3 regions of the Anaeromusa burkinensis DSM 3853 genome follow, and region 3 is predicted to be linked to each of the others. Evidence: riboswitches for the same ligand, from Rfam matches in the RefSeq annotation. Region 3 holds a riboswitch; each other region holds the start of a gene.
The links. A riboswitch is a leader RNA that binds a small molecule or an ion and turns the genes downstream of it on or off. The one in region 3 is predicted to bind S-adenosylmethionine.

Region 1: linked by a shared signal. The riboswitch ahead of C508_RS0115475 (homocysteine biosynthesis protein) and the one ahead of C508_RS0105500 (pyridoxal phosphate-dependent aminotransferase) in region 3 are both predicted to bind S-adenosylmethionine.
Region 2: linked by a shared signal. The riboswitch ahead of C508_RS0112860 (trans-sulfuration enzyme family protein) and the one ahead of C508_RS0105500 (pyridoxal phosphate-dependent aminotransferase) in region 3 are both predicted to bind S-adenosylmethionine.

Annotation. Positions count from the first base shown of each region.
Region 1 is NZ_KB894608.1:20,833-24,847, forward strand. It holds gene C508_RS18915 (PAS domain-containing sensor histidine kinase) at 1-524, shown strand, start outside; gene C508_RS0115470 (cache domain-containing protein) at 526-1,611, shown strand; SAM riboswitch class I at 1,670-1,778, shown strand; gene C508_RS0115475 (homocysteine biosynthesis protein) at 1,855-3,021, shown strand; gene C508_RS0115480 (NIL domain-containing protein) at 3,023-3,466, shown strand; gene C508_RS0115485 (UPF0280 family protein) at 3,463-4,015, shown strand, end outside.
Region 2 is NZ_KB894599.1:15,653-19,667, forward strand. It holds gene gluQRS (tRNA glutamyl-Q(34) synthetase GluQRS) at 1-858, opposite strand, end outside; SAM riboswitch class I at 1,159-1,262, shown strand; gene C508_RS20390 (hypothetical protein) at 1,341-1,484, shown strand; SAM riboswitch class I at 1,519-1,622, shown strand; gene C508_RS0112860 (trans-sulfuration enzyme family protein) at 1,823-2,977, shown strand; gene C508_RS0112870 (trans-sulfuration enzyme family protein) at 3,194-4,015, shown strand, end outside.
Region 3 is NZ_KB894587.1:13,393-17,407, reverse strand. It holds gene C508_RS17885 (glycoside hydrolase family 26 protein) at 1-821, opposite strand, end outside; gene C508_RS0105505 (asparaginase) at 977-1,972, shown strand; SAM riboswitch class I at 2,066-2,183, shown strand; gene C508_RS0105500 (pyridoxal phosphate-dependent aminotransferase) at 2,282-3,448, shown strand; gene C508_RS0105495 (MetQ/NlpA family ABC transporter substrate-binding protein) at 3,579-4,015, shown strand, end outside.

The sequences.
Region 1 (4,015 bases), on a different contig from region 3:
GTACGGTTGATGTAGAGAACAGCAGCGCCTCTCAATGGTTTGATGTCAAGCAGTACCTCTATGCTATCGCCCACAGCCTGGAAAACGAATTGAACTACACGCCCCATCACCTGTCTATTTCCTGCCCGGATCAGGTGCAGCTCTTCGGTCCCCCTACCGCCTTTTCCCAGATCATCACCAACTTAATTCGCAATTCCTTGCAACATGCTTTTCCTACTAAGCAAGCAGGAGAACTGTCCATAGAAGTCCGTCCCTCCGAGACCGCGCTAGAACTCATTTACAGCGATAACGGCGTTGGTATGCCGCCGGAGGTGCTTGCTAAAATTTTCGATCCTTTCTTCACCACTAAACGCGGTCAAGGCGGCACCGGCTTAGGCCTATATATCTTATATTCTTTAACAACCAAAAGCTTTCGCGGCAGCGTTACCTGCCAAAGCCAACCTGGGCAAGGCGCACGCTTTCTTTTTTCTTTCCCCGTCAAAGAAGCAACAGAGCCATTAACGCCGCTGCAAGGAGGGAGCTAGGATGGGCATTCGCATCAAGCTAACACTTATGTTTTCCCTGCTTCTTACCGTCAGCCTACTGTTGGCCAGTTTGGTAGAATACCAGTTTGCCCGGCAACAATTGCTGTTGCACCTGCAAAAAGAAAGCAACGCTGTTACCCAAGCAGAAGTGGCCCGCCTTGATTTCTGGCTGCAGCGCAAAGCAGTCGCCTTAGAACAAACCGCCAGTTTCTTGCCGCTGCTCCCTCGCTCGCCGGAAAGTCTGCAACCATTATTGGCGCGACAACTGAGTCTTGACTCCGATATTACCGATATCTATTTAGGCACGGAAGAAGGCGTGATGATCGACGGCTCCCGCTGGCAGCCGCCGACAGGCTACGACCCTCGACAGCGCCCATGGTATCGCCAAGCGCTTTTTTCATCCGGCTTAGTCTTCAGCGACCCCTATCTGGATCTGGTTACCAACCAATACGCCATATCCATCGCCAAACAAGTGCGCCTTGATAATCAAGCGCTGGCCGGCGTTCTCAGCCAAGATGTGCCTCTGTCTCGCTTTTTAGATCGTATCCGCCATATTCAGCCTTTTGATGGCGGATATGCCTTTTTGTTGGATCAGAACGGCATCATTCTGGCTCACCCGGATCCAAGTCTGCAGTCGCTGGACATTAACCAGTCAGAAACCCTCCAAGCCCTGCCGCCTGAAATGCGCAGCGACCTGCTACAGCAAAGCGAAGGCTTTCTTGAATACACATTTCAGAATGAATCACGCTTAGCTTACTTTGGCAAGCTCCCCAGCACAGGCTGGACATTGGTCATCACCTTACCGCGCAGCTATCTTGACGAACCATTGCGCGAGCTCTTGCTACGCTACCTCTTTTTGACGTGTTTCGCGCAAGTTTTAACTCTCTTTTGCATTCACCGTTTGGCGAATCAATTCATTCGCCCCTTGGAATCCCTCACTCTGCAAGCCCGCCAGGTTTCCGGCGCTGTACAGCGGCTGCAAGAACGCCTAGATGCCGGTGAAAACCCAGCCCAGCTATCCGATTGGGCGCAAGATCTCCCTTCCTCCAAGCCGGTACAGGCGGAAAATCGTCCCGAAAAGCCTTGACAAACAGTACATTCGCACCGTATTATTAGTTCTAGTTACAAAAAACTGTATAGAGTAACTCTTATCAAGAGCGGTGGAGGGACTGGCCCTTTGAAACCGCGGCAACCGGCCTCCCGAGGCGTCCGGTGCTAAATCCAGCGGAATGCATGCGTTCCGACAGATGAGGGAGAGAATTATCGCCATTACGCGCCTCTTTTCTTCCGAAAAGAGGCGCTTTTGCATAACAAAAAGAGGAGGCCTACTATGTCCACGCAAAAAAGTTATGAAGAAATCAACGAGCGCATCCGCAAAGGTCAAGCGGTCGTACTCACTGCGGAAGAAGTCAGCCAAATGGCTCAAGAGCAAGGCGTAACCGCCGTAGCCCGCAAGGTCGATGTCGTCACCACAGGCACTTTCGGTCCCATGTGCTCCTCCGGCGCCTTCTTAAACTTCGGCCACAGCGAGCCTCCCATTAAAATGAAGCGCGTCTGGCTCAACGATGTGCCCGCCTACGCCGGCATCGCCGCGGTGGATGCTTATATCGGCGCTACGGAGGTAGCCGATAATGATGAACACTACAGCGGCGCCCATGTGATCGAAGATCTCATCGCCGGCAAGAAAATCCATCTGCGGGCTACCGCCCCCGGCACGGATTGCTATCCGCGCCGCAGCATTGACACCTGGGTCACAAAAGACGATTTAAACGAGTGCTTCCTCTTTAACCCCCGCAACGCCTACCAAAATTACGGCGCTGCCACCAATACATCTGAACGCATTCTCTACACCTATATGGGCATGCTGCTGCCCCGCTGCGGCAATGTTACCTATTCCACCGCCGGCGAGCTCAGCCCGCTCCTCAACGATCCTTATCTGCGCACCATCGGCCTGGGCACGCGTATCTTCTTGGGCGGCGCCGAAGGCTATATCGCCTGGAACGGCACCCAACACAACCCCTCACGCCCTCGTAATACCTGTGGCATCCCCACCGGAGGCGCAGCCACCTTGTCTCTTGTGGGGGACCTCAAAGCCATGAGCCCGGAATTCATCCGCGCTGCGGTTTTTGAAAAATACGGCATCAGCCTCTCCGTAGGCGTAGGCATTCCTATTCCGGTGCTGGACGAGGATGTGGCCAGGGCCGTCTCGGTGACCAACGCTGATATTGAAACCTCTCTCTTCGATTACAGCGTGCCCTCGCGCAACCGCCCCGCTTTGGGAACCTTCACATACGCACAACTGCGCAGCGGCAGCATCTCCTTCAAGGGGCGCACCCTCCGCACCGCGCCCATGTCCAGCCTTCCCAAGGCGCGGCAGATTGCCGGCCAACTCAAGGACTGGATTGCCGCCGGACGTTTTGAAGTCAGCCGTCCGGTAGCGCCATTGCCAGAAACAGCGAAACTGAACAGCCTGGAAATCCGCAAGGAGGGTGAATAACATGCCGGCTACGGAACGAGTTTTACTGAATTTCACCGCTGAATCTTACGATAAAGCGATCGCTTACCATTTGGTCAAAGATTTTGAACTGAAGATCAACATTCTCCGGGCGGAAGTCACCCCCGGCGAGGAAGGGCATCTGCTGCTGGACCTGGAAGGCGAAGACGCGCAAATCGCCGCGGCCTTGGAATTCCTCACCGCTGAAGGCATTGAAACCACCTCGGTACGACGCCAGATTCGCGTAGATGCCGACCGCTGCACTCATTGCGGCGCCTGCACGGCAGTCTGCTTCTCCAAAGCCCTGGTGTTAGAGCAGCCCTCTTGGGAGCTGGCTTTCCGGCCTGAAAAATGCATTGCCTGCGGCCTCTGTTTGCAAGCCTGTCCTATGCGGGCCATCCGCCAGGGAATGGTCGCGCAGGCAGCGCAAGAAACACCGGAAGCATGAGTTCCTTTGAACCGCGCTGGTACCGCGAGGCGCTGCATCGCTCCAGCCTCGCCCCCTTTGCCGTGCGCTTTCGAGAAACCGATCTTTGGGTAGCCGTGCCGCCGCGCCAAAACACAGCGGCCCTGCGACAATACTGTGAAAAAATAGCCGCCTCTCTTTGGGAGGAACTGCACGCCTATATTTTAAAAGATCCGGTATTTTTGCATTCTCTGATTCCCCATACGCCTCATTTTGGCGCACCGCCAGTGGCGTTAAAAATGGCAGCCGCTGCAGACAAAGCCGGCGTGGGTCCTATGGCCGCCGTGGCCGGGGCCTTTGCTGAAGAAATAGCGCAGCAGCTGATGCAAAAATTCAAAGTCCAAGATATTATTGTTGAAAATGGCGGCGACATCTATCTGGCCGCTACCCAGCTTCGGCGCATTGCCATCTGGGCCGGCGCTTCACCGCTTTCCGGCAAGCTGGCCTTAGAGCTAGAACCAGCCCAGTCACCGCTAAGCCTCTGCACTTCTTCGGCTACTGTCGGCCCATCCCTCAGCTTAGGCCAGGCTG
Region 2 (4,015 bases), on a different contig from region 3:
CTGCGCTTCTTCCAACGTAGGCAACAAACCGGCCAGCCACGCCAATAGTCCAATAATCTTCTCCGCTCTTACGCCGCGTTCTCGCAAGACGGCCACAGCCAAAGCGCCATGTCGTTTAGACAGCCGCACTCCCTTTTCATCCACTAAAAGAGGCACATGCGAGAACAAGGGCGCAGCATAGCCCAACAGGCGATATAAATACAGCTGTCTCGGCGTAGAAGCCAGCAAATCCGCGCCGCGCAGTACATGGGTAATACCCATTAGCGCATCATCTACCACGACTGCTAACTGATAAGCATGAACGCCATCAGAACGGCGAACGACAAAGTCGCCGCACTCTTGTCGTAAATTTTGCCGCACTAAGCCATATACGCCATCTTCAAAAACAATCTCTTCTTCTGGTACTTTCAGCCGTAATGAAGGCTTCCTGGTAAGCTTGCTTCCCGCAACACCACCCGCACAAGTTCCTTGATAAATTCGCTCGCCGTCTTCGCCGTGCGGGGCGGACGCCGCCAGCTCCGCTCGGGTACAATAACAAGGATAAATCAATTCCTGCCGCCGCAGCCTCTGCAGCGCTTCCTCGTACAAACCACGCCGTTTATCCTGCTCATAAGGTCCATAGGCGCCGCCCAAATCGCCGCCTTCCTCCCAATCAAGTCCCAGCCAACGCAAATCCTTCTCTAAGCCCTCCACATACTCTGCTCTGGAACGATCAGGGTCCAAATCTTCCATACGCAGCACCAATTGGCCTTTTCCGGCTCGCACTTGCAGCCAAGCCAGCAGCGCCGTCCAGGCATTGCCCAAATGCATCTGACCTGTAGGACTTGGGGCAAAACGCCCTCTCATTGTTTTTGACAAAACTACTTCTCTCCATCCCCTATCATTTATTGAAGAAAAAGATTCGCGCCAGCCTCATTGCAATCCTGCCGCTTGGCAAGAAAAACCGCTGCGCAAGCTTTGGACGCAGAAACCAAAGCAGCCTCAAGAAGTACATATTTCTTTTCGCAAGGAACAACAACGCGATTTAGCATCGACCACCGGACACTTTGTTGCGTTTTACCGCTTATTTTATGCATTTTTGTTTCAAAGCAGCCATTTTACTCTTGACGCGCAAATAAACCCATGGTATTCTCTTTATAAATTAAATAGTTGTTTTACCGCTTATCAAGAGAGGCTGAGGGACTGGCCCGATGACGCCCGGCAACCGGCAGAATTATGCAGTGGTGCCAATTCCAGCAGGCTAGCCGCCTGGGAGATAAGAGGAGGGCATTTGTTTGCACCCCTTTTCTCTCCAGAGAAGAGGATTTTTTATTTTGCGGAAGTTGACAGGAGGTGCCGTCATGGAACAAAAGGAATTTATTTTTTCACCCGAACAAGCCCATGGTCAGGAAGAGCAGGTGTTGGTGTTTTTAAGTGACGGCTCGGTTGTTACCTGCACTAGCCGCAGCGGCGACAGCTCGTTTCTTCCAACAAGCCGAACCTAATAGAAACCATACTTTTTAACTTCATATGTAAGTTCTCTTATCAAGAGAGGCTGAGGGACTGGCCCGATGACGCCCGGCAACCGGCAGGAAACTGCATTGGTGCCAATTCCAGCAGGCAGCTTGCCTGAAAGATGAGAGACGCACGGCAGGCCCGTTCGTCTCGGGGCCTGTTTTTTTTATTTTCCGGAGGTGACCTTCATGAATCCAAGTACGCCAAAGCCTCCTTGTGAGCCGACCTCGCAGGAAGAAGAAATTGTTATCGTCATCCGCGGCGGCAGTATTGTTAGTTTTACAAAGCGCTTAATCGAAAAAAAATAGTATAACAAGGAGTGACTACCATGCATATTTCTTCACAGCTTGTTCAAATCGGCTGCAAAGCCGATCCCCGTACCGGTGCGTTGAGCACCCCAATTTATCAAACCGCGTCTTTTCGCCACCCTGCTTTGGGAGAAAGCACTGGCTATGATTACACTCGCAGCGGCAACCCGACAAGGCAAGCTCTCGAAGAAGGACTAGCTCGCCTTGAAGGAGGCGCTGGCGCCTGTGCTTTCTCTTCCGGTTTGGCAGCAATTACCACGCTTTTAATGCTCTACAAAAATGGGGACCATTTGATTGTCGTCGAGGACTGTTACGGCGGCACTTACCGCCTTTTCGAGCAAGTACTGTCCCGCTTTGGCTTGACTGCCTCCTATGTTGACGCTACCACCCTAGACGCCATCAGGCAAGCCCTTCGCCCTGAAACCAAAGCCGTCTTCATTGAAACTCCTACCAACCCCCTCTTGCGCATTGTTGATTTGCGGGCCTTGGCTTCGTTTTGCCAAAATAACAGCCTTCAGCTTATTGTGGATAATACTTTTTTGACACCCTACTTCCAGCGTCCCTTGGAACTTGGCGCCGACCTTGTCGTACATAGCGGTACCAAATACCTTGCAGGACACAACGACTTACTGTGCGGCGTTATCGTCGCCAAAGAACCAGAGCTCGCCGAAAAAGTAAGATTTCTGCAAAATGCTACTGGCGCCATTCTCAGCCCCAGCGACAGCTGGCTCCTCATACGCAGTTTAAAAACGTTAGCGCTGCGCATGGAAAAACACAACGCCAACGCCCTTGCCATTTCCCGCTGGCTGCTGGAACACCCCAAAGTCAGCCGCGTGTTCTACCCCGGCCTGCCGCTGCACAACGGCCATACCATCCATGAAAGCCAGGCCAGCGGCTACGGCGGCATGGTGTCCTTTGAAGTAACTGACCCGACACTGGTACCCCAAATATTAGCCAATGTCCAGCTCATCCAATTTGCCGAAAGCCTGGGAGGCGTTGAAACGCTGATTACCTTCCCTGCCGTACAAACCCATGCAGACATTCCCGCCGCCGACCGCGAACGCTTAGGCATCTCTGACCGCCTGCTTCGCCTGTCCGTCGGCATCGAAGACGCTAACGATCTCATCGCCGACTTAGGTCATGCCTTAGGGGAGCGAACAAGAGAATCGGAGTAACTTGAGGGTACGATAGAGGACTACAAAGAACTATAAAACAAAGGCGCCGCTGCTTTCATGAGCACGCCGCTAAACCAAGGAGTTTTTTCGCCAGACGAGAAAGAAAACGCAGGCATAGCGGCGCTATACCGAGGCTTTCTGACAATGTCCGGCGGAAAAAGAACCGGTTTAGCGTGAGATGCGAGTAAAGCAACGTCGCTATAAGGAGGACTTCTTATGCATGATTTTTCCACCCGCTTGCTGGCCCCAGGTCTGCCAGCTAACGAACGTTTAGGGGCCAGCAGCGTCCCTGTATTTCAAACTTCCACCTTCGACCAGCGTTATGAAGAAAACGCCCCTTTTGAATACTCCCGCAGCGGCAATCCCACACGACAAGCGCTGGAAACCGTAGCCGCCGACCTAGAAGGAGGCAGCCGAGCTTTTGCTTTCGCTTCCGGCATCGCCGCCGTCAGCGCCTCGCTGCTACTCTTTTCTCAAGGCGACCACATCTTAGCAGCCAGAGATATCTACGGCGGCACGCACCGCGTGTTGACCCGTCTCTGCCCGCGTTGGGGTATTGAGCACTCCTTCATCGACCCTAATGACCATGCACAGTTGGAAGCGTCTTTGCGCCCCACTACCAAAGCTCTTTATTTAGAAACCCCTTCCAATCCGCTGCTGGCGATCACCGACCTGAAGGCCGCCTGCGCCTGGGCTAAAAAGCACGAGCTGCTGGTTATCGTCGACAACACCTTTATGACCCCATTCCTGCAGCGACCGTTAGAGCTGGGCGCCGATATTGTCGTCCACTCGGCTACTAAATTCATCGCCGGTCACAGCGATGTTATCGCAGGCCTGGTTATTGTCAAAGACAAGGCGCTGGCCAAAGACATCTACCTCTTACAAAATGGTCTCGGCGCCGTACTGGGACCGCAGGACAGTTGGCTGACTTTGCGCGGCCTGCGCACGCTGCAAGTTCGCCTGGAAGCCGCGCAAAAATCAGCCGCCTATATCGCTGCTGAGCTGCAGCAATGGTCGGAAGTAAAAGCCGTCTATTAT
Region 3 (4,015 bases):
GCGCGTTCTTCTAGCGTTTGATAACGAAGCAAGAAAGGAAATTTATGCTTAGTGCTTTCTTCAATGGCGTTTAGCGGGCGCAATACTTCCGGTGCGGAAGGCTCGAAAATGCCCCAGGTCCAGGTGCTGGAAGGAGAAAAGTAACGCTGCCAGAAGGCTTGCAATTCTTGATGGCTGAAGGCTTTGGCCGCAGAGTTGTCGCGCCGGAAAATGCCGGCATTACCTTCGCGGGAGATGCGCTGGAAGCTGCGCCGTACGGCATTTCCCCAATCGATGGGCTCTGTGGATTTGATGAGGATGGTATACACTTCGCTGCTGCCGGTGGCGATTTCCGCGCAGTAGTAGTGGTTGCGGTCCTGCGGCACTGCTTTTAAGGAGCGGCGCTGCCACTGCAGGATATGTACGAGACGGCCGGCGTCGTCGGTGATATAACTGTCTTGGAGCAGTTCATGGTCTTTAGTGTTATGTAAGAAGCGGTTGCCGTATTCCATGTATTCGCTGACCGTACTGCCTGTGTGGCGTAAGTCGTCCCGATAAATTTCAATTTTATGGGCCGGAGTCTGGAAAACGGTACGCACCGCGGAAAGGCTGATGTCAAGATTCATGCCGGCAGGAACCGACAGAGCGTAGCCGTTGGCGTAATCTTGATAACGCTGCCAGCCGTCGTTGGCGTCCTCGAGTGTTTTGTAGTCGTCCATTGCTTGACGGCTTGCCGGATCGGCTGCATAGCCGTTGATAAAATGCAGAGTTTCCGCCGCTGCGATTTGCGGTCCGAGAAAGGCGCTGCAAAGCAGCAATAAAATCAAAAAATAATGGCGCATGAAAAAACTCCCTTCATAACTATAAACTGATCTCTTCTAGTGTAGCGGGAAATAAAGACCGGCGCAATGAGTCTTTACGGAAGCGGGGGAGGCATGTATACTTTTAAGCAGAAAGAAATGAGCGGTTTGCTCTCTAGAGGCAGGAGGAAAAAACAATGAGTGAAGTTGTATTGCATTATACCCGGGCTGGCAAAGTGGAAAGCTTGCATCGGGCGGATATTGCTTTTGTGAATCTAAAAGGAGAACTTGTAGATGCTGTGGGTGACGCCAAGCGTCCCATGTTTTGGCGGTCCGCCGCGAAACCGTTTCAAGTGCTGCCTTTTGTCCGGGATGGCGGGGTGGAGCATTTTGGTCTGACCCAGGAGGAACTGGCTTTTTTGGTTTCTTCCCATAGCGGTGAAAAGGAACATGTGGCTTTGGCGCAAAGCGTTTTAGCTAAGGTGGGCTTGACGCCGGACGCGTTGGCTTGCGGCGCGGCCAAGCCTATGAGCGGCAAGGCGGCCACGGCGGTATTGCTGGCTGGCGAAAAGTTTCAGGCCGTCCATAACGCGTGCTCCGGCAAACACAGCGGTATGTTGGCCTTGGCTATGCTGCGGGGCTTGTCTATCGACGGCTATACGTTAGCAGAGCATGCGGTGCAGCAGGTGATGCATAAAGAGGTGGCTGCGGCGGTGGGGTTGCGGCAGGACGAGGTGGAGCTAGGCATTGACGGCTGTGGCGTGCCGGTTTTTTGGCTGCCTTTAGATCGCATGGCTTATGGGTATGCCCGCTTGGCTAAACCGGAAGGCGCTGGTTGGGGTTCGGATGAAGAGTCCATTACGGCCGTGCGTAATGCAATGGTAGCGTACCCGCATGCAGTGGCAGGAACCGGTCGTATTGATACGGTTCTTATGGAATTAACGAAAGGACGCCTTGTGGCCAAAATTGGTTCAGAAGCCGTCTATTGTTTAGCGGATACCCAGAGCGGTTTGGGAATGACCTTTAAAGTGGAGGACGGCTCCTACCGCAGCATCAATCCTATGGTTATCGGCGTGCTGAAAAGAGCGGGCCTTTTGACCAAGGAAGAAGAGGCTGCGCTTTGGGCTAAGTATCCGCCGGTGCTTAAAAATCACCGAGGAGATATTATCGGTACGATTGAGGTTCTTTTTTAATCCAGACAAAAATGATAAGAAAACTACGAATAGGCGGTTGACAGAGGATCTGTAGTCGTGATAGTATTGATTTCAACAACTCCATATAATTTCTTTTCATCATGAGTTGGCTGAGGGACTGGCCCTATGACGCCGCGGCAACCACATTTTCGTTTTTGAGCGGAAATGAACGGTGCCAATTCCTGCAGGGGGAAATCCTGGCAGATGAAGAGGGAGACGGCAACTTTATGAAACCGGGATCTCTTCGCTGCGCGAAGAGATCTTTTTTATTTAACTAGCTGAAAACAACTGAAGGAGACGATTAGTACCATGAGAAATTTTGCATCGTTGAAAGCCAAACAATTTACGGAATCCGTTATCCGCGAGATGTCCCGCGTGGCGGCGGCGCATGGCGCGATTAATTTGGCCCAAGGTTTTCCGGATTTTCCGGCGCCTCAAGAATTGAAGGAAGCGGCGCAGCGAGCCATTTTTGCAGACCATAATCAGTACGCCATTACTTGGGGCTCTAAGCCGCTGCGAGACGCCCTCGTCTGGAAGACACAGCGCGATTACGGCGTAACTTGGGACCCGGAGACGCAATTGACCGTTGTTTGTGGTTCTACCGAAGGCATGATTGCAACCTTGTTGGCAACCATCAATCCAGGGGAAGAAGTTATTGTTTTTGAACCGTTCTATGAAAATTATGGTGCTGATGTGGTGCTTTGCGGCGCCACTCCCCGCTATGTGACGCTGAAGGCGCCTGATTTTTCTTTTGATTTTGAGGAATTAGCGGCCGCTTTTAATGAGAAGACGCGCGCTATTATTATTAATACCCCCAATAATCCTACAGGCAAAGTGTTCAATAAAAAAGAGCTGGAATTTATTGCTGAATTGTGTCAGCGTTACGACTCTTTAGCGATCACTGATGAAATTTACGAGCACATTTTGTATGACAACGCAAAGCATGAACCCATTTGGACCTTGCCGGGCATGGCAGAGCGGACTATTGTCATCAACAGCGTCTCCAAAACCTACAGTGTTACTGGCTGGCGCATCGGCTTTGTAGCGGCGTCGGCGGAGCTGACAGCTTCGATTCGCAAAGTTCATGACTTCTTGACGGTAGGTGCTGCGGCGCCCCTGCAAATGGCAGTGGCCGAAGCAGTGCGCTTTGAGCCTCAATACTACGAAGAATTAGCGTCGTTTTACCGCGAACGCCGCGATTATTTGCTGAAGGTGCTGCAGGAGGTCGGCTTGGGTTGTGTACGGCCGGAAGGGGCGTACTACATTATGGCCGATATCCGGCCAATGGGCTGGGATGACGATGTGGCCTGCGCCTTCTATTTGGCGGAAAAGATTGGCGTAGCCGTAGTTCCAGGTTCCAGCTTCTATCGTCCAGACCAGCCGGACAGTCATACCTTCATTCGCTTCTGCTTCTGCAAAAAAATGGAGACCTTGGAAGCGGCGGCGCAGCGCCTGCGTCAGTGGCGCAAAAAATAGCAGTCAACGAATTTTAGGTGTCATCTTCCTGAACCATACCCAGGGCCCGGGCGTGAGAGGGGAATGAAACGGCCGGAAGTTCGCTGCCGATAGATAACAAAATCATGCGTAAACAGGGAGGAAGATCACAATGAATAAAAAATGGTTGAAATGGACCAGTGCAGCTCTGGGTGTTGTTTTGGCAGGAACTCTTTTGGCAGGATGCGGCGGCGCTTCTAAGCCGGCGGCAGATGCCAACAAACCGTTCCGAATTGGTGTGACCGCAGGTCCTCATGCGGAAATTATGGAAGAAGTTAAAAAGGTAGCCGCTAAAGACGGCCTAAATATCCAGATCGTGGAGTTTAACGATTATATTCAGCCCAATATTGCCTTGAATCAAGGGGAACTGGAAGCGAACAGCTATCAGCATCAGCCATTTTTGGACAATCAGATTCAAGAGAGAAAATATGCTTTGACCAGCGTGGCAAAAACAGTAATTTTCCCGATGGCGGCATATTCTAAGAAAGTGAAATCTGCTGCAGAACTGAAAGACGGCGCGATTGTAGCCATTCCCAACGACCCGACCAA